Regions from separate parts of the Xenorhabdus bovienii SS-2004 genome, predicted to be linked through region 3. Evidence: predicted binding sites of a transcription regulator. Region 3 holds the regulator's gene; each other region holds the start of a gene.
The links. Region 3 encodes Fur, which represses iron uptake genes when iron is present. Its sites were predicted from a motif close to ATAATAATGAGAACNACTATCAA; they were not measured.

Region 1 (7,118 bases), 290 kb from region 3:
GTCCAAATACCGATGTGGCTGATAGCCGAGGATTTTTTATTCAATGGGCCAAAGTCGCTTATGAACGAGGTGTAAAGCTTCTCTATATCAGTGAACCCAATGCCGAAGCTGTTGCGGCTATGGTGCCAGATCTGATTGTTATTTCAGCGACGGGAGGGGATTCAGCCATGAAGCTGTATGAACAACTCTCAACCATTGCACCCATACTGGTTATTGATTATGGCGATAAGAGCTGGCAACAGCTTGCCCTGCAACTTGGGCAAATAATCGGGCATGAAGCTGATGCCGGGGAAATCATCGCGCGCTTTGAGCAACGTTTGCAGAAAGTGAAACAAGATATCACCTTACCCCCGAATCCCGTTTCTGCATTTGTCTATTATGCTGACGGGAGAGGTGTCAATCTTTGGACGCCATCATCTGCGCAAGGGCAATTATTGCATCAACTAGGTTTTACACTCGCCACATTACCGACCAACCTGAAAACAGAAACCAGTATGGGCAAACGTGAAGATATCATTCAGCTTTCTGCTGAAGGGTTAGCAGATGGTTTAAACGGCCAATCTTTTATGCTATTCGCTACCAATGACAGCACAATTCAAGTTGTGAGTGCTAACCCTTTTTTACAGCACCTGCCTGCTGTCAGTACCCAACGCCTCTATGCGATGGGGCCGGATACTTTTCGCTTAGACTATTACAGTGCAAACAATATGCTTGATCGCATTGAACACTATTTCTCAAATCAAGAATTAAAAAATTAGTCGGTTCAAAAAATAAATATTGCTGCATCATACTCACTTTTCAGAGGCACCGCCCTCTAATGATGCGGCATTATTATGCAGAGTAGAATGGCGCAGAGGTTTTACCAGTGCTGCAAGCAATAGACAGGTAATTGCCGCAAAAGAACCAAACGAAAGCGCCGTTATGAGAGGAGATAACAGACGTCCCATGACGCCCAATCCCAACGCTCCCAAGGAATCACCAGTAACATCCTGTGCTGTGACAAAACTATTCACCCGCCCCAATAGGTGATCAGGTGTATGACTCTGGATGAGTGTAAACTGTAATAAGGAAGCAAAAGCATTCAGGTAGCCATAACACACCAATGCGAGTAATGCCGGGACAATATGCGTCATGAGACCGAGCAGGGATAATGCAAGGAAAGAGCCCAACGCAAAAATAATGAGCAGAAGACCGGGCCGGGCGCTCCGTCCTATCCAGCCACTGGTAAATGCTCCTAGCATGGCACCCAGAGGAACGGCTGAATACATTAAACCTGTCGCGGAAGGACCTTGGTGATAAACCTCTTGAGATAATGCAGGGAAAAGGATGCGAACTGCCCCCGCCATGCTGATCAACATACCGACTAATATCACACTGCCTACGATTTTATGCTGACAGACAAATTGTACACCACTCACTAACGCTCGGAGTGGATGCTCTTGCCGGGTTGACTGTGGCTTCATCTTTGGCAACCTCACCAGCGGGATCAGTGTAGCCAAAGTCCCTGCTGCGGCAATGGCAAAGTTCCAGCCAGGTCCGCTGGCAACGATAATAAGCCCACCTAGTGCGGGAGAAAGAATGGCACCAATACGAACCGTGATCATACTCAAGGCACCCGCCGCCGCCAGATTTTCCCGGCCGACTAAGTTTGGGATCGCCGCCATTAAAGCGGTCATGCCTAAAGCGCCAAAGAACCCATCCCAGACGGAAAGGAAATAGAGGACAAACAGTGAAGGGGAATCCAAAAACGCATTAAAACTCAATGCAACAAAACCCAAGCCACAAGTGCCACGGGCAAACAGAATCAATTTACGCCTGTCATAGCGGTCGGCCAGTATTCCGCCCAGCATCAATCCGATAAACATGCCGATCCCATCCAATGCCACCACGATCCCCACCTGCAAGGTAGAACCGGTCAGAAACTGCATTTGAACTGGGACGCCCACTGTCAGCATTCCTAATGCAAAAACAGATAGCATACGGGCGATAAAGATAGCGCGGAAATGTGCATTATTTTTAAGTAAACTGAAGTCCAGCAGGATTGATGACTTAGCCATGATGCTCCATGCAATACGTAAACAGGAATTGAAATAAGTGATCTTCGCAGCTTAATTGCCGCAATATAAATATGTTTCCAGAAAAAGCTGTGCTAGCATATCGACCGTTAATGATAATGGCAATACAAATGATTATCACAATCAATAACGAATGGAGCCTTTCCGGTTATGCCTGCTGCCCCAATGCATCGTGAGATAACCTCTTCAAAACCCTTGTCTCAATTTCATACTTATCGCACCCGTCGGTTAACAGGTCCCATAATCTGTTTATTACTCCTCATTATTTTTTCTATAGCGAGTCTGTTATTAGGCAGTAAATATATTGCCCCTGAGACCGTCTGGCATAGTTTAACCGGTGAGCTGCATAACAATGAGAGCATCATTATTCTCGAATCGCGCCTGCCTCGTACCCTTGTCGGTATTTTGGTCGGCATGGCATTAGGTGGTGCGGGGGCATTAATTCAGGCATTGACACGTAACCCTCTGGCAGACCCGGGTATATTGGGCGTCAACGCAGGAGCCAGCTTTGCCATCGTAGTGGCAATCACATTATTTGGCTTAAGCAGTGTTATGGCAAAAGTTAGCGTGGCCTGTCTGGGCGCTTTTCTTGCCAGCCTGGCGGTATGGTTAATCAGTATGCAGTCTGGTGATAAATCCAATCCTGTTCGTTTAACACTGTCAGGAGTCGCGATTAGCGCCCTGTTAACCGGAATAACTACCAATATTGCCCTGCTCAATCCTTCAACTTTCGATCAATTACGCATCTGGCAGGCGGGTACGCTGGATATCCGATCCTTACAGGTCACTCTCCTTGTTGCTCCGTTCATTCTTATCGGCTGTGCGCTCACCTTATTGATTTCAAGGCCACTCAATACGTTGAGTATGGGGGAAGAAATCGCAATAACGTTAGGCGTAAAAATTCTCTGGGTAAAAGTTTCAGCCATCATAGCCATTATGCTGTTATGTGGAACGGCAACTGCATTGGCTGGCCCGATCGGGTTTGTCGGATTGATGATCCCACATATCGCGCGTTGGTGGTGTGGCCCAGACCAACGCTGGATCATTCTGCATTCATTACTCATGGCTCCGGTGTTATTGCTTAGTGCAGATATCGTCGGGCGTTTACTGGTTGCCGGTGAGTTGCGCGTATCAATCGTCACGGCCTTTATTGGCGCGCCCGTGCTGATCTGGCAGGTACGCAAGCGTAAATACTGAGCAGGAGACAGATTTCATGTCGAAAATGTTGCAAGTCGGGCATCCAGAAGGGTGGATAAATGGCCGAATTTCCCTTCGGGTTTTACTGGTGAATACTTTCCAGCTATTTTTAATTATGTTATTAGCGCTGTTCGCTGTTTATTACGGAACGCTGAAACTTTCCTTCTGGCAAATCTGTCAGGCTTTTCAAGGTGAAGGTGATCCCGGCATTATTGCTGTCGTCACGCAATGGCGAGCGCCTCGTGTTGCTATTGCGCTGGTGGTCGGAGCCGCACTGGCGATAAGTGGCGCTATCTTTCAGTCTGTCATCCGCAATCCTTTGGGCAGCCCCGATATTATGGGATTCAGTACCGGCGCATGGACTGGCGTACTGATTACTCTGATTTTTCTAAATGGCGGTTATTATCAAATGACTCTGGGTGCGCTGATCGGCGGCTCATTAACCGCTGTCTTAATTTATTTACTCGCCTGGCGTCAGGGTATCCACGGTTTTCGCCTGATTATTGTGGGGATTGCTATCAGTGCCATGCTGACAGCGGTCAATACTTGGCTTATCGTAACGGGTTCGCTGGAACATGTTATGAGTGCGGCACTTTGGGGTAACGGTTCGCTTAACGGCATTACCTGGCAAAAAGCGGCCTCAGCTCTGTTTGTCATTCCTTTGCTTACTTTCGGCGCTTTTGCTTTGGCAAAGTCGCTGAAAATAATGGAAATGGGGGATGATAAAGCCAGCGCCTTGGGCTGTAATGTTGAAACTAACCGTATGCAGCTTATTCTCTATGGCATACTGCTGACTGCTGTCGTGACGGCAACGACAGGCCCGATATCCTTTATTTCCCTTGCTGCACCGCAAATTGCCCGAAGATTAACAGGTACAAGCTATGTTCCCCTGTTTTCTGCTGCCATGACAGGTGCCTTGCTATTGTTAACTGCTGATTTAGTTGCGCAGCATACTTTTTCAAATGTGCAGCTACCTGTGGGTGCTGTCACCGTCAGTATTGGTGGTATCTACCTTATTTGGCTTCTTATTCGGGAAGCTCGCCAATAATGCCAATCATACAGTAAACAGAAAGAGTAATTATCGATGACATATCGCCTCAGCGCTTCACATTTGACATTAGGCTATGAACGAAAAATTATTGCTGAAGATTTAAGTATCAGTATTCCGGATAAACAGTTCAGCGTAATTATTGGCCCGAATGCCTGCGGTAAATCTACGTTACTGCGTGCGCTTTGTCGTTTACTGAAGCCCCATCACGGTCATATTTTGCTGGATGGAAAAGATATTCAACAAATACCGACTAAGGCATTGGCACGTCAGTTAGGTTTACTGCCCCAGCAAGCGATAGTGCCGGAAAATATCACGGTTTCCGAACTAGTCGCCCGTGGCCGCTATCCCCATCAAAGCCTGCTGCGCCAATGGAGTCTGGATGATAAAACTGCTGTGGCTCAGGCGATGAAAGCCACAGGGATTGCACCATTAGCTGAACGCTATGTTGATGAGTTATCCGGAGGGCAGAAGCAGCGTGCCTGGGTAGCTATGGTATTAGCCCAGCAAACTCCCTTGCTGTTTCTTGATGAACCCACAACATGGCTCGATATTGCTCATCAAATTGACCTGCTGGATCTTTTCCTGCAACTTAATCAGGAAAGCAGCCACACCCTTGTTGCAGTGCTGCATGATATTAATCAGGCATGCCGCTATGCGGATCATTTAATCGTCATGCAGGCAGGGCAGATTGTTACACAGGGTAAGCCTCAGGATATTATCAGCACAGAACTGATCAAATCGGTGTTTGGCTTATCTTGTGTTGTTATTGAAGATCCGGTTTCCCATACCCCCCTGATTATTCCCTGCGGCCGCTACCACTCGGTAAAAGGCATTTAAAAACCATTAAAAAGAGAAAATCCCATCACCAATGAATGATGACGGGATTTTTAAGTAAAGTTTCAAGCTGGGTATTTTTTCAATCGCGATGCGTTTTCAACAACGTATTGAGCAATGGCCCTAACTGTTTCAGTGATGCTGGAGAAAGAATATCAGCATGTTCACAATCTTGCCGATAGATGCTTAATTGTCGTATCCAAGGCGCCCATGTCGCAGCAACATCCATATCAGCAGGCAATGTGCGGGTTGCTGAAAACAGAATGGCTTCGCCATCATATTTTTGATTGGAAGCTGATGAAAGGATACGAACAGAATCCTTATAGTTAGCCACAATATCGGCGAACATAGCCTGCTTTTCAGCACGTAACAGCGGATCACGTTCATCTTCTGTGGCGGCCATAAATTCGGCCTGTTCACGCGCAGCTTCTTCTTTGGCTTCTTCTTCACTTAAGACCGTCCAGTCTTGGCCTTCCGGTGGATAAGTATCCAATAATCCGAGGAAAGCAACTTTCTCTCCCTCTTGGCGCAAGCGTGCAGCCATGCCTTGAGCCAGCATTCCGCCTAACGAATAACCGAGTAGGTAATAAGGGCCATGTGGCTGGATCTGCCGTAATGTCGCTAAATGGTGTGTACACATATCTTCAAGGTTATCAGAGTCGGCAATCACTCCCAGCGGGCGAGGTGACTGTAGTCCAATGATCGGCCAGTCGCCTTTTAAATAACGCAGCAGCCCACTATATTGCCAGGCAAAGCCAGATGCAGGGTGCAGGCAGAATAGCGCGGAACCGTGTCCGTCTCTCAGCGGGAACACTTCTCCCAGACCCCGGTTTTCTGCGGAATCTTGCTCATTCTCATCAGACAGTAATGCACTCAGTTTCTCGACGCTGCGAGCAACCATGATGTGACCAATAGAAATAGACCGATTAAAACGGCGGCGTATTTCTGCGGCCAAGCGCATAGCTAATAGTGAGTGACCACCCAGCGCAAAGAAATCATCATCAGCCCAAACGGTGTCGCAATCCAGAATTTCAGCAAAAAGGGCTGCCATTTGGCTTTCCATACCTGCCACAGGCAAGCGTCCGGTAGTGAGTTTCTGTGGCATAGGAAGTGCCTTGCGATTCAATTTCCCATTGGCGCTTAATGGGAAACTATCCTGAAGCACATAACTGACCGGCAGCATATAAGCAGGCAATCGCCGGGTAAGGGCTTGATGTAACGCCTCTGTATCCAGTGAAACATCGGGTTGAGGAATTAACCAGGCAACTAACTGACGGGCATCTGCATCACTAACGGTGTTGGCTGTTTTGCCTAATTCACACGCAGCAACCGCAGCCTGAGCGATGCCGGACTGTTCCAGTAGAACCTGTTCAATTTCTCCCAGCTCAATACGCTGACCCCGTATTTTTAACTGATCGTCACTGCGTCCAAGATATTCCACTTCACCATTCGGCAACCAGCAGGCAATATCGCCAGTTCGATACATGCGCTCGCCACAGGCGAAAGGATCAGCCACAAAACGGCTGGCCGTCAAATCAGCCCGGTTCAGGTAGCCGGTCGCCAATTGAATACCGCAGAGATAGAGATCACCCGCTACACCAACAGGAACCGGACGCAGCCAAGCGTCCAAAATACGCAATTGGGTATTCCATACCGGTCGGCCAATAGGCACGCCTGAGCCTGTACAGTGATCTAATGCCTCACCATAAGCCGGCTGCCATGTGACATCGACTGCCGCTTCCGTTGGACCATAGAGATTATGTAAAGGTGCCGAGATGAATGTCTGATAGCGGCGAGCCAGTTCACAGGATAACGCTTCACCACTGCAAAACACCTGACGCAGGCTATGACAGAATAAAGCACTTTGCTGACGTGATGCCAATGAGTCAATCAACGTCGCCAACATGGATGGAACAAAGTGCAGCGTAGTTACTGCATAGTCATCAATAAGCTGCATTAGC
Region 2 (7,118 bases), 270 kb from region 3:
TGTGGCAGTGTATTAATGCAGGTTATCAACAGTACCGGCTGAGCATCATCGCTCATTAATTGTAAGCGTTCCCGCGGATAATCGAGATCCAGTGGCATGTAAGCCGCGCCACTGGCTAATACCCCCAGAATCGCGACAACCGAATCTATTGAGCGGGGTACACCTATCGCGACCACATCCTCGGCACCAATACCTTGCGCCAGCAATAGACGCGCAAGCTGCATGCTTTTTGCCATTAATTGATGATAGCTAAGTTGTTGATCACCACAACGGACAGCTAAGGTATCTGGTTGCTGTTTCACTTGAGATAAGAAGAAATCAAGCACAGAAACCCTATCTGATGGCGGTGTTACGCATGGCCCGCGGGACCATTCATCAAGACGCTGTTGTTCCTGTGGGGGAATCATCGGTATAAAAGCAATCGGTTGTTTCGGCTGAATGAGCAGTTGATCTAATAGATAACGGATGCGCTCACTGTGCCAGTGTAAAGTCTGTTCGCTATATTTTGTCCGATTGGCAATGAAGGTCAGATGAAGAACGTCATCCTGAAAATTCAATTCAAATTCCAGATCATCCACTGGCCCCGTGGCGAGTGTATGAGTCGTAATTGGTTTGCCGTCTAATTTCAGCGTCTCGTTATATATTTTATAGTTAAAAACAGGGCCATAGAGCAGATTGCTGCTTCCCGATAACCCCAAATGGCAGCGTAGCTGTTCGGCATCATAACGCTGGTGGCGGCGGACTTGTTTTATTTCTGCTACAAAAGCCTTCACGACATCGGCCAGTGTCATGCTGTCTTGCAGTTTGATTTGTAACGGTAGCAGGTTAACCACAGGGCCGGTAGAGCAAAGCGCGGCTGATCCCAAACGCCGCATAAACGGAAAACCAATAGAGAGATGCTTTTCTCCGCACATGCGGTAGAAGTAGATGCCGAGTGCAGCCATAGCAATTTCAGCAGGTTGAAATTGGCGTAGTGAATCCTCTGCCATTAATGAAGTCAGCTGAGTTGCCGGAAAATGGCAGTGATAATATAAAGGCGAGGTGTTCTCCGAAGCGGCAATATCTTCAACTGAAAGAGAGACACAGGCACCCGGCTCACGGGTATATTCTTGCCAGAATGCCGCAGCCTTTGCTTTTGCCGGTGAACTTTGCCAATCCTGATATTCCTCCACCACCTGAGTAAAGGAACAGAAAGGGGTCTCAGCGGGCGGATGCTCAGCTTTCAGGGCGTTATAAATCTGAATAATCCGACGAGTCAGTGCATCAAAACTGAAACCATCCAGCATGAGATGATGAAAGCGTTGATACCAGAACCAGCGTTCAGGTTGCTTATCAATCTTCATCACCACCTGTCGGTACAGCGCACGTTCTCCATCTGCCGGTAATTCAGCCGAGAGATCCTCCTGCATCAATGTCTGTGATGCTATTTCGGCCTGTCCGGCCGGCTCTCTGGAAAAATCAATCCATTCAGGGGCAATGACCTGCTGTGGGTCACAGCAAAGCGGGATCTGTTGTACTGGTATTCCATCTTCATTCAGGAAATACCGGGCATGGATCGTATCCGCTTCAGACAATCCCTGACAAATAGCGGCATCAAATAATGGCTGGTCTAATGCCCCTTTAATTTCAATATAATGTGCAATGGTGAATATGTTGCGTGGGTCAGCGAGTTGATCGGCTATCCAAATCCCTGGCTGGGCAGCAACCAGTGGTAGCGTCAAATTTATTGTTTCAACCCCAACCTCTTGTAATCTACTAGACACGTGTACTTCCTTTAACTAATAAGTCACGCAACCGGGCAGGGCGCATATCTACCCAATGTTCTTCTATGTATGTAATACATGTTGACCGCGAATCTGGCCCGGCAACCTGTTCCCAGCCAGCCGGCTGTTCCGCAAAAGCAGGCCAGAGGCTGTATTGCTGTTGAGCGTTGATCAGCACAAAGAAAGTCGCGTTATCATCATCAAAAGGGTTTTTTTGTTCCTGAGACATCTTTAGCTCTCGTTATATTTAGAGTTTCAGTCATTGTTTTATGCGTTTTCAGACAGTAACCAGCTAAGGCCGTCAATCAACCCGCCACGCCAGCACAAAGAATCATGTCCGCCATTAAAAACACGATAACTCACGTGATATCCGGCATTTTTCAATGCTTCATACATTTGCTGGTTAACACCTTCGATATCATCTTCGCGGGAACCCGCCTCCTGAAAGATTTTCAATGAGGATGGGGTAACTTTTTGCTCAATAACCTGCTGTGTCAGCCAACCGGTTTGACGCTCAGATGACTTCATCATTTTGCTGTAAGGCCACCAGAAAGAACCGGATTGAGTGAGTACACAGCCAAAGCGTTGCGGCCAATGCAGTGCTGCATAAAGTGCGGCCAGCCCACCATAACTTTGGCCGGCGACAACCGTATTGTCGGGGGAATCGCTGAACGTGGCATGCTGTGCGGCAAGCGGTAAAAGTTCATCCTGAACCGCCAGCCAGAAATCTCGGTTGCAGGGTAATTCCTGTTCCCGTCGGGACATATCAATCACATCAATGAGTAGCCAGACAGCTCCCGGTATGTGTTGCTGTTCGGTAGCGGCTTCTAAGGCAGAAAAAACAGGGGTTCTTTCTGCCCAGTTTTGCCCATCCAGAAGAATGACCAGCGGGCGTGGTCTCTCCGTTTCCTCTCCCGTAGCGTAAAGCCAGATACGCCGCTGATTACCAAGGCGATGACTCTGCCAATTCAACAGAACAGGTTGTTGTGTATCCGGCTGAGCGAGACTATTTCTCCCGATTGATGCCCAGGCTGATTGCTCAGGAGCATGGGGCATATGAGCGGCCGATAAAGACATTCCGAGCCCATTACGATGACAGCCTTGTAAATTCAGAGGATCGGGAATAGACAGAGGAAAGAGTGAACACCACCATTCGCGTTGCTGTTGGTTACGCTGCTGGGTGTCGCCGTAAAAATCAGGGGGCAGATGGGCATGAGTGACAGGGATCAGGCTGTAACTTCCTCTCCAGTCATCATCAATAGTGACAGACCAATACCAAATGTCACTTTCGGGCAATCGTTGCAGACTTTGTGGCTGTGGACTGTGGTGATCGGTGATGCCGTTGATATCAATAAAAACTCGGCGAATATCTGAATTCCGTTCATTTCCGGCCGGATCTCGCCAGAAAAACGTGAGTTGAACCTGATGATCCGGCCTTGCTTCCACTAACGGAGTCCCTAAAGCTGCAATATGCTCCCACCATAATTCACTGCCAGAATAAGATGCTGATAATAAATTACTTATCGTACCGGATGGCTGAAATGCTAATTTCATTCCCTTATCCTCTTCAAAATAATTGCCCCATCGAGTTGTTCCATTAATGCCCCTATCTGGCATAACAATTGATAACTACTCACCCAAAGATAAATAGTTATCATTCACTAAACAATATTGATTATCATTTTTATTTGCAATAGCATTAGGCGTCTTTTATGAATGAAGTTTATCGGTTTATGGAATTAATAAGATCGTCGCAGAGGAAAATAGGACTGGAATCCTCTTATAGAAACTTAGGGAAAATAAGAGACATATGAATCTGATTATAAAGTAATTATTTCCAAGAAATCCTATTTTAAGAGATGAAATCTATGGTAATGCCCACGAAAAAAACGCTAAAAAATAAAACAACCAAAAATCACAATAATAAAGTACCGTTAATATTAACTTCTGTATTATTTTTATCTCCTCACTCCGCAATAGCCGTTGAAACGGCTAATGAGAAAGACACCATCATAGTCACCGCATCAACACAGGGTGGCTCCAGCGGCTTCGTTGAATCAGAAAGTTCTGCGGGTACGAAAAGCACTGCACCACTGATAAAAACACCTCAGGCGATTACGGTAGTGAACCGTGCTCAAATAGAGGCTCAGGGCGCAACAACAGTGGCTGATGCCCTGAATTATTCCAGTGGTGTGGTCACTAACTATCGTGGTGCTTCCAACCGTAGTGATGAAGTCATTACACGTGGTTTCCGTTACGCGCCCAAATTTCTTGATGGACTGAGCTATGGTTTAAACGGCCAGGGGGCTACGGCAGGTCAGATCGATCCTTGGCTTTTGGAGCGTGTGGAACTCGTTCATGGGCCAGCATCCGTGCTATACGGCCAGGTCAGCCCCGGTGGGTTGGTTAGCATGACCAGCAAAAGGCCGACTGCACAACCTATACATAAAGTGCAGATGAAAGCCGGTAATCAGCGTCTTGGTGAGTTTGCCTTTGATTTTGGCGGGGCAGTACATGACGACATTCCCCTTTTCTATCGCTTGAATGGAATTCTCAGTACTCAACAGCAATTCGTCAAAGACTATAAAAAGGAACGTATTGCAATTGCTCCGGCGCTGACATGGATACCGAACAGTGACACGACCTTTACGCTGCTGACTAGTTATCAATACGATCCTAAAATGGGATTCCGTAACTTCTACCCTAAAGTCGGGACTGTCACGCCTATCCCCAATGTGGGCTATATGCCCTATGATATGAATCTCAGTGAGCCTTCTTTTAATCAGGCCAGACGGGAGCAGACTTCTATCGGCTATATTCTTGAGCACGATATTAATGATATTTTCTCCTTCCAACAAACCTTACGTTACTCAAGCTCAGATGAACGCACTAAACTGTTTGTTTATACAAAAGATGTCACCAGTTCCATCATTGGGCGTCGCCCGCAGCGTGAACACAATAAAGCGCAGGAATTTGGCATAGATAATCAACTGAAAGCTCTGTTTTCAACGGCTAACATTGAGCATAACATTATCAGTGGAATAGATTACAAGTGGGGAGACAGGCACAATAAAACATGGAATGATAAAAACCCGGGCAGAGAACCCCAATATCGTTTTGACTGGTCAAATCCCACTAGGAACATTCACATTGATGAGAAAAACCTCTCACTTGACTCAAATGATAAAAAGAAACTTCATCAGTTAGGTATCTATTTACAGGATCAACTCAATTGGGAAAACTGGAATTTAGTTCTTTCAGGGCGTTATGACTGGACTGAAGTCAAGCAGCAAGATCTCATCAAGCACACATTAAAAAAACAGAATGACAGTGCGTTTACAGGACGAGCGGGTTTACTGTATGCCTTTGATAACGGTATTTCGCCTTATATCAGCTACAGCACCTCTTTTGAACCCAATCTGGATACAGGTGCACCAGGTGCACCGGAATTCAAACCAACAATGGGTGAACAGACCGAAATAGGCATTAAATTCCAGCCCAAAGACCATGATACCTTGCTGACGCTTTCTCTGTTTGATATCACGCAGAAAAACGTGACAACCCGTGATCCGGTTACCCGCATTAGCGAGCAGATTGGCAAGATTGGTTCAAAAGGCGCGGAAGCCGAAATTCATTCTAAAATTACCCCAGAAATCAATCTGATGGCGTCGTATACCTATACCGATACCAAGACGAAAAGTGATAGAAACCCTGCTCGTGTCGGTAAAAGAGTGCCAGCGGTTCCTGAACATGCGGCTTCTGTATGGGGTAGCTATAGTTTCAAACAATCCGTACTGGAAGGGCTTACGCTGGGTACTGGCGTGCGTTACCTCGGTACCACTTCCGGTGATTTTACAGAAAAATTCAATGTACCGTCCTACACTCTCTACGATCTGATGGCAAAATATGATCTTGGTGAAGCGTCACCTCAGCTAAAAGGTGCCAGTGTACAACTGAACGTGAATAACCTGACCGACAAACGTTATGTCGCTTCGTGCTCGAATGACGGAGCCTGCTTCTATGGCAGCGGTCGCAGCATTTTCGCCACTGTAGCGTATAGCTGGTAAGCGGAAATGCATTTATCTCAGGGGCATTGATAAAGCAATGCTGACACAGACTGCTTTTTACCTTACTGATGTCCCCTGAGAAATAACTTTTATACAACACAGGTGTAATACGTTTTTCTAATTCGAACCGTAACAGGCAGAAAAAATAAAATAACAGTCAATAAAATATAGGAAAAAACCGTGCCTAATTTAGCAACTGAATTCCGCATATCCCAATTGCAGGATTTTTGTTGTGATGATTTTGTGTTCCTGTCATCTAATAAAAGTCTACATGCACACGGATGCTTTACCAAAATAACCACGCCAGTCGGTGATAATACAGATACTGACTGCCAATTACATCGCGATATACCTGAGCTTTTCCGTCAGGCTAAAAATAAAGGTATTGAAAACCCCATTATAGTGGGTGCGATTCCATTTGATAAACGCCAGCCTTCTGCTCTGTTTATTCCGGAAGATTACTCTTGGCTAGAGCGTGAGGCATTATCTTTTTCATCTGTTTCTTCCGGCCCCAAATTACAGCAGATAAATTCATTGCCGGATAAAGACGAATTCTGCCAGATGGTGACTCATGGCGTTGATGCAATTCATCATGGTTTGCTCGATAAAGTTGTCCTTTCCCGCCTGCTGAACATCAAATTTGACCAACAGCCTGATGCTACGCAGTTATTTATGCGGTTGAATCAACAAAACCCTTATAGCTATAACTTCCATGTTCCACTTGGCAACAGCACCCTTATCGGTGCCAGCCCGGAGTTACTACTGTGTAAACAGGGGAGTACCATTATCTCTCAGCCTCTGGCGGGTTCTTCACGCAGAGGCAGCAACGTCATGCAAGACAATGAGTTGCGTCAATCGCTATTGCGTTCAGCGAAAGATCAGCATGAACATCAATTAGTGATTACCGCAATGAGAAAAGCATTAGCTGAACGTTGTACAGAATTAGCTATTCCTGAGATACCTTCGTTACTCAGCACCCCCTTGCTTTGGCATCTCGCGACAGAAATTCGTGGTGAATTAGCCGATAAACAGATAGATGCCCTCTCGATCGCTTGCTTGCTGCATCCAACTCCGGCGCTGTGTGGTGCTCCCAGACAGCAGGCCGCGACGCTGATTTCTGAATTGGAACCGTTCAAACGCGACTATTTTGGCGGTATTGTCGGTTGGTGTGATGCCAGAGGTAATGGCGAATGGGTCGTGACGATTCGCTGTGGTGAAGTGTTTGAAAACCATATTCGGCTCTTTGCAGGAGCAGGGATTGTCGCTGACTCGAAACCCAGTGCCGAAT
Region 3 (7,118 bases):
ATGATCTGAGTGAAACTCAATGTTTGTTGCCGCAATTAGGATCAGGGCCTGATAGCAATAATATGGGAAGTGGCTATTTTAGTCGTCAGGATTACATTGATATCTTGAAATATGCCAAAGCGCGCCAGATAGAAGTGATCCCCGAGATTGATACCCCTGCTCACGCTCGTGCAGCGGTTGTGTCGATGGAAGCCCGTTACAAAAACCTGATGGCACAGGGGAAAGAGCAGGAGGCCAATGAATATCGCCTGCTTGACCCGACTGATACCACGAATGCGACATCAGTACAGTTCTACGATCGCCGCAGTTATTTAAATCCGTGTATGGATTCCTCCAAACGGTTTGTTGACAAAATTATCAGCGAAATCGCTTTAATGCACAGAGAAGCGGAATTACCGTTGAAAACATGGCATTTTGGTGGTGATGAAGCGAAAAACATTCGTTTGGGAACGGGGTATCAGGACAAAGATGGCCCAATAGAACCGGGCAAAGGGATCATCAACAAAAAGATAGAAGACAAACCGTGGGCAAAATCTCAGGCTTGCCAAAAAATGATAGCGCAGGGCATTGTTAAAGATGTTAGTGAACTTGACAGTCATTTTGCCATTGAAGTCAGCAAGATCGTCAATACTCACGGCATTGATACAATGCAGGCATGGCAGGATGGCTTGAAACATGCGAAGTCGGCAAAAGATTTCGCCACCAAGCATGTGGCAGTGAATTTCTGGGATACACTCTATTGGGGAGGCTATGATTCTGCCAATGATTGGGCGAATAAGGGCTATCGAGTGGTCGTTTCCAGCCCTGATTATGTCTACCTTGATATGCCGTATGAAGTTAGTCCGAAAGAGCGCGGCTACTATTGGGCAACACGCTTCAACGATGAAGCAAAAATTTTCAGTTTTGCGCCGAACAATATGCCACAAAATGCTGAAACATCGGTGGATCGCGACGGCAACCGCTTCAATACCCAGAGCAACAAACATTGGCCGGGAGCTTATGGGCTATCAGGGCAATCATGGAGCGAAACCGTGCGTACTGATGATCAGATGGAATACATGATTTACCCGCGCTTGTTGCCATTGGCGGAACGTGCATGGCATCAGGCGAGTTGGGAACAGAATTACCAGCAGGGCAGGGAATATAAGGGCGGCGTAACACATTATGTTGATACTAATGCGATCAACAATGATTGGATAGATTTTGCCAATTTGATGGGACAACATGAGCTGGCTAAATTGGACAAAGCTAACATCGCCTATCGGTTGCCAGTACCTGGGGGAAGGATTGTATCCGGAACGTTGGAAGCCAATATCGCCTTGCCGGGGCTAGCGATCCAGTATTCGCTGGATGGCGGTAAAACATGGGCGATTTACGATGACAGGCAGCGTCCACATGTCAGCAATAATGTGAAAGTGCGCTCTGTCAGTACTGATGGTAAGCGTTTTAGCCGAGATGAAGAAGTAAAAATCACGCTCTGATATTTCTTTTAAAAAGCAGCCTGCCGATTAGCTTGAGCTAATCGGCAGTAGCTTATTCAGACTACATGAGACACAGAAGTGGATAATTGTCAGAACTTCTTATCGTGTCGTGCTTTCTCATCATGAGTTTTCATCATGCATTGTGCTATCTTTGCGGCAATCACCAGCAGTACAGTGACCATACAAGTAGAGACTATGGTTTGACAGCTTGATCCCGTAACGTTCAGCGATATCTTTCTGGCGCTCTTCAATAAACTCATCACTGAACTCAATGACTTTACCGCAGTCAAGGCAAATCAGATGGTCATGGTGATGCTGTTGAGTGAGTTCAAAAACCGATTTACCGCCTTCAAAATTGTGACGTGTGACAATGCCGGCATCATCGAACTGGTTCAACACGCGATAGACAGTGGCGAGGCCAATCTCTTCACCGATATCAATCAGTTTTTTGTAGAGATCTTCCGCACTGACATGATGGCATTCTGGATCCTGTAGCACTTCCAAAATTTTCAGGCGTGGAAGTGTTACTTTAAGTCCAGCATTTTTCAATGCTTTATTGTTGTCGGTCATGCGGATTCAGTCCTGTAACTTAGTAAGGTGAACTTATGATACTTGGGTGTATCGTGAGAGAATCATGATTCTGTTTCACGTGATAGATTATAGGCACGGATACTTGAAATGAAAACCATACCTATCCCGATATCATGACACATTATTGAGGAATTATCCCGTGAAAAGGAGCTTGGCTCCTTATACACCAAGAATTTCTGACAGGCTCATCTCGGCCTTAATCTGCTGTACCCAAGTTTCAACGCGCTCATCCGTCAATTCTGGCTGGCGATCTTCATCGATAGCAAGGCCAATAAAATGGTTATCATCAGCCATACCTTTGGAGACTTCAAAGTGATACCCTTCGGTTGGCCAGTGACCTACGATAATAGCACCAAGAGGTTCAATGATATCGCGAATCGTCCCCATCCCATCACAGAAGTACTCTGCGTAATCTTCCTGATCGCCACAGCCGAACAGAGCGATGAGTTTGCCATCGAAATTGATCTCTCCCAGTGTCGGGAAGAAATCATCCCAGTCACACTGAGCTTCACCATAATACCAAGTCGGAATGCCGAGCAGCAGGATATCGAAAGCTTCAATATCTTCTTTGCTGCTTTTGGCAATATCGTGGACTTCAGCAACATCAGCACCGCCCAATTTTTTTTGGATCATTTTGGCAATGTTCTCTGTGTTGCCTGTATCGCTGCCGAAGAATATACCTATTATTGCCATAAAATGGGTTAACCTCTTATTTTAATTGTGTATTAAGCTATACACATCACGCTGAAACCAGCAGGAAAAATGTCAGTTTTAATAAAATTAAAAGCGTTATTTTGACCAAACATCAATGACAAGTCTGTCAGATTTGTGTGGTAACGTCGTTTCATACTGTCGAGTGAAAGCCGTTAATTAGTAAGGTGATTTTCTGCCAGTTGAGCTAATAACATTTGTTCAATCAGCTCGCTGCGGCTGATATTGCGCTCTTTTGCCAGATGGTTTAAAGCATCGATGGCATCTTCATTGAGCTTCAATTCCACTCGACGCAGTCCTTTGACTTTATCTCTGCGCAACTGGTTGCGTTTATTGATCCTAAGCTGCTCGTCCCTGGACAGCGGATTCGTTTTCGGTCGCCCTGGCCTGCGTTCATCTGCGAACAAATCCAGTGTGGTGCGATCAGTTTGTTCTTTTGCCATAAATTCAATTGTAAAGGGCGTGTACCAATAGTATAGCGGGCAATGATACCTTAGCTGGGCGCGAGCCGCTACTGGTTGATGGGAGAGATATCTGGCAGGAAGATAGAGATATGGGGGAGTGGGTTATTTCAGGATATGCATCGTTGATTTTCTGGCTCAGACGGGGGGGTTAAAACTCAAAGTTTTCATTGGCTCTTTCCACATCGGGATGGCATAACGAGCCAACGTTATTGATACTTGCTTTATCAACGTTTGATTCCATTCGGCTTACTGTAGAGGGGTTAACTCCCTACATCTGCATTATTCAATTGAAAGCGTATCGTCTAAGTTAATAAATGTGATAATTATGAACATATTAATTATCACATTAATATGTTCATAATTTTAGATAGGTAGTAATTGGAGAATAGTAGGTATGGTAACCAATGCAATAAGCAGGGAAATAATAATGGAGAGAGAAATGACTTCCTGTTTAAAACCATACTTATTGGAAAAAACATAAACACCTGCTCCTATTGGCTGTGCAGCCATGACAATCGCAGCAATTAGCCAGATATTATCAGTTTGTTGCATACCAAATAGATAGTAGGCACAGAGAAACGTAATCAATGGCTGTATTCCTAATTTAAGGCACAACATTGGCATAGCTAATTTTAGCGCATCGCTGTTGATATGCTCTTTGATTTTAAGCCGAGATAATCCCAGTCCTAAAGCGAATAGTGCTGTTGGACCGGAGGCATTACCCAGAAATTCAGCAAATGAACGTAAAAAGTTAGGAACGGGAATACCTAAAAAAACGAAAACCAATCCAGCAATAACTGAAATAGTCAGAGGATTGCTCAATGTTGTCTTTAATGCCCCAACGAGACTTTGACTAATGGATATTTTGTTGCCGGATTGGTGTGTAGAAAAAATATCATAAGTGATGATAACAGCCATGATTGCAGGAATGTTATGCAAAATAGTGGCGATAGCGGCAGGAAGCGCGGCGGATTCACCATAGACTGAAATTAGGATTGGAACACCCATATACCCAGTTGTACCATAACATGCACCCATGCTTAAAATCGACGATTGCGGTAAACTAATCCCCATAAATTTTGCTACTAATATTCCTAAAATGTATGCGGCACCAATTCCAGACAAACTGGCAGTTATGAATCCCCATTGTTGTAGCTCATTAATATCTGCCCGAGCAATAGCAAGGAACAATAAAGCAGGGAGTGCGATATAAAGCACATATTCATTGATTAATTTATCAGATTTTCCACTGTCAGGGCGTAAGCGCCCGAAAATATATCCGATAAAAATAATAAGAAATATTGGTACAACTATCATAAACATTATAAATCAATCTTATATGAATTTAAAACATAACAACATACTCCTTTGATAGAGGGAGTGAACTGTACAGCCTGCATGGTTGTGGTTGAGACATGCATCTGCTCTTGGGGGGACTGGGCATTTGCAGTGGAAATGAACAGGGAAAAACAAACGCCAAGAAGAGATAGAAGATTTCTTGCCATTCCTCGTCCTTACAGTGATCACTTAGGTTAGTGTTGATATTTTAGATAGATTAGTCTATCTAAAAAATTCGTGCAACCGTGTTCTGTGTGAAAGATAGGCGAGGGCAGAGGGTAATTATTGTTTCAGGAAACTGGTGTGTAACATTCGAATTTATCGATGGTGATGTGCACATCGTTAACTATGGGAATTATCACTAATAAAAAATGAAGCCCCTATTTGTTGAGTATGCAACTTTCAGGGCTTGTTCCACCTTTATTAATTAATAGATTTTAAAATATAAATAAAGTCCTAGTTTTTAATGCGACAAATAATATGGAAATAATGACCAGTTTCTAATCTCCAAACGTCACCGTTATTAATATCTACAACTATATTCTTTGTTTCATATCCTTCCCCCACAATATTAGATGACCAGAACCAAAAGTTACCAATGTTATTGTTATTATTATCAAAATAATTAACAGGCCACCCATAACTGTTGTAAAGAGTCCCATTTGGATAAGCATTATGTATATCCATTAATTGATCGCTAGTGGGTAACTCTCCTAATTTATTGCAGTAATCTGCCGCTACACGCCATTGTGGGGTTACCCATAATTCGCGGTTTATTGTATCAGGAATATCATCCCTTTCCTCAGAATGTAATGGAGCCTCAGAATGTAATGGAGGCCGCGAGTATTTTTTTCCGTTAACTGTAATGTAATCTTCCATATGCCCCCAATAATTAGCCAGTGGTGTATCCGGGCTGGTAATCACGGTAAAAATAACATCCCATGTTTTGGTCAACGTCTGGTTGGCTCCGTCATGCACCTCTACCGACAGGGTGGTTCTTGTGCCAATACCGTTAGGGTCAGTGACATTGATAACGAGATGACCTTTTTCATCAGTATGGCCGCGGTAAGTATCCTCTTTACCCGCCAGTACACCTTCTTTCGCCTCCAGGTTTACTGTGACTGTGTCAGCTTTCTTCTGACGATTAATCGCCGTCATCTTAATTGTCACAGGGACACCCCCAACGGCTTGACCTCCGTTCTCAGTTTTGACCGTGAGCGTAATGGTTTTATCTCTTTCAACCTTAACCGCCATCGTGCCATCCGCATCCTTCTCAGGTTTATCCGGCGTTATCGTGAAGTCACTCGCCACGCCTTTCACCGTACCATCCAGGTTGCCTTCTAAATTATTGCCTTCATCAGCTTCCTGCCGTGTATCTCTGTTATATGATTTGCCACGCGCCAGTTTCGAACGGGCTTGTATCGCAACTTGGATGACTCGGCCACTGTCTTCCGGTTTCAGACGGTATCCGGGGATGGTATTGGTGTTATTTGGCGGGACAATATGATCCTTGTCATCACTATTAAATTGTTCCACCAGAAACTCGGGGGACTTATTGTAATCAGGGTCTCCTGCGGGATATTTGATACCCCATAAAAAGAGGGAGTTATCTTGGTCATGTCCGCCTTTAGCCTCAAATTTATACGTTGCAGTCAGTTCCTCATCAACCGCTAACTTACCGTGGATTTTCAGATCTGCAATGCCGGGGCCCCGGGAGGGGTCAATAATCTGCCCTATCGTATTACCGCCCTGAAGTTCATTACCTTCATTCTGACCGCTGTTCTTCAAAATATCAGTTCCTGGTTTGCTTCTGCCATTTTTGGGCGTCAAAACAATTTCCACAAATTTATCAATATCGTCGTCACTCAGCTTATAAGATTCGATCTGGCCCCCTTGACCATCGACAGTGCCTGTAGCGCCCTGTTTACTGATGTCTTCCGGCGTGCCGCCTATTGTTGCGACCCGCCTCCAGGTGTAGGTAGTTTTATCTTCCACATAACCGTTATTGGGCTCAAACTCATAAGTGGCTTTCAGGGTTGAATTTACAGATCGGTACCCGTGCAAGACTACATTCTTAATGGAAGGAATGGCATTAGGGTCAAGAATGGTGCCCGGTTTTGCCCCTTTGGGCGTGGTTTGGTTGATGTTGGTGTCCGTCATACCAATATCTACCGTTTTGGCTTCACCGACTTCGTTGTTTCCGTTAACGGGCTTAACGGTAATCGCCACCGTTTTCCCTGCATCCGCTTGCTCCAGCGTTCTGGTCACCTTGCCTGTTTTGTCCTGAGCATTCTTGCCGTTGTCCGGTACGGGCTGGTAATCGGCTGCCGGAGTCCCCTTGTCATGCCAGGCAAACTGGGAGAGGTCGGTGGCGTCACCGCCATTACCGTTAAAGGTATATTCGGCCGTAAGCGGCTGATTGATTTCCAAATCACCACTCAGGACAATCTTGTCGATACCGGGTTTGGCATCCGGATCTGCCACACCGCCTTTGCCATTCCCGCCCGTAAGGCCCTGGTTGGCTGCCGGGTCG

Region 1: a site for Fur is predicted at 2,180-2,202, ahead of fepD (Fe(3+)-siderophore ABC transporter permease). Genes of this name have one in related genera too.
Region 2: a site for Fur is predicted at 3,429-3,451, ahead of fes (enterochelin esterase). Genes of this name have one in related genera too.

Annotation. Positions count from the first base shown of each region.
Region 1 covers NC_013892.1:1,409,864-1,416,981, reverse strand. Annotated here, with positions in the region: gene fepB (Fe2+-enterobactin ABC transporter substrate-binding protein) at 1-758, shown strand, start outside; gene entS (enterobactin transporter EntS) at 792-2,057, opposite strand; gene fepD (Fe(3+)-siderophore ABC transporter permease) at 2,241-3,272, shown strand; gene XBJ1_RS06210 (FecCD family ABC transporter permease) at 3,289-4,320, shown strand; gene XBJ1_RS06205 (ABC transporter ATP-binding protein) at 4,357-5,160, shown strand; gene XBJ1_RS06200 (non-ribosomal peptide synthetase) at 5,240-7,118, opposite strand, start outside.
Region 2 covers NC_013892.1:1,397,793-1,404,910, reverse strand. Annotated here, with positions in the region: gene XBJ1_RS06200 (non-ribosomal peptide synthetase) at 1-1,763, opposite strand, end outside; gene XBJ1_RS06195 (MbtH family protein) at 1,756-1,992, opposite strand; gene fes (enterochelin esterase) at 2,031-3,317, opposite strand; gene XBJ1_RS06185 (TonB-dependent siderophore receptor) at 3,632-5,830, shown strand; gene XBJ1_RS06180 (isochorismate synthase) at 6,011-7,118, shown strand, end outside.
Region 3 covers NC_013892.1:1,123,943-1,131,060, reverse strand. Annotated here, with positions in the region: gene XBJ1_RS04795 (beta-N-acetylhexosaminidase) at 1-1,481, shown strand, start outside; gene fur (ferric iron uptake transcriptional regulator) at 1,602-2,051, opposite strand; gene fldA (flavodoxin FldA) at 2,232-2,765, opposite strand; gene ybfE (LexA regulated protein) at 2,939-3,226, opposite strand; gene XBJ1_RS04775 (AEC family transporter) at 3,611-4,564, opposite strand; gene XBJ1_RS18985 (inverse autotransporter beta domain-containing protein) at 5,042-7,118, opposite strand, start outside.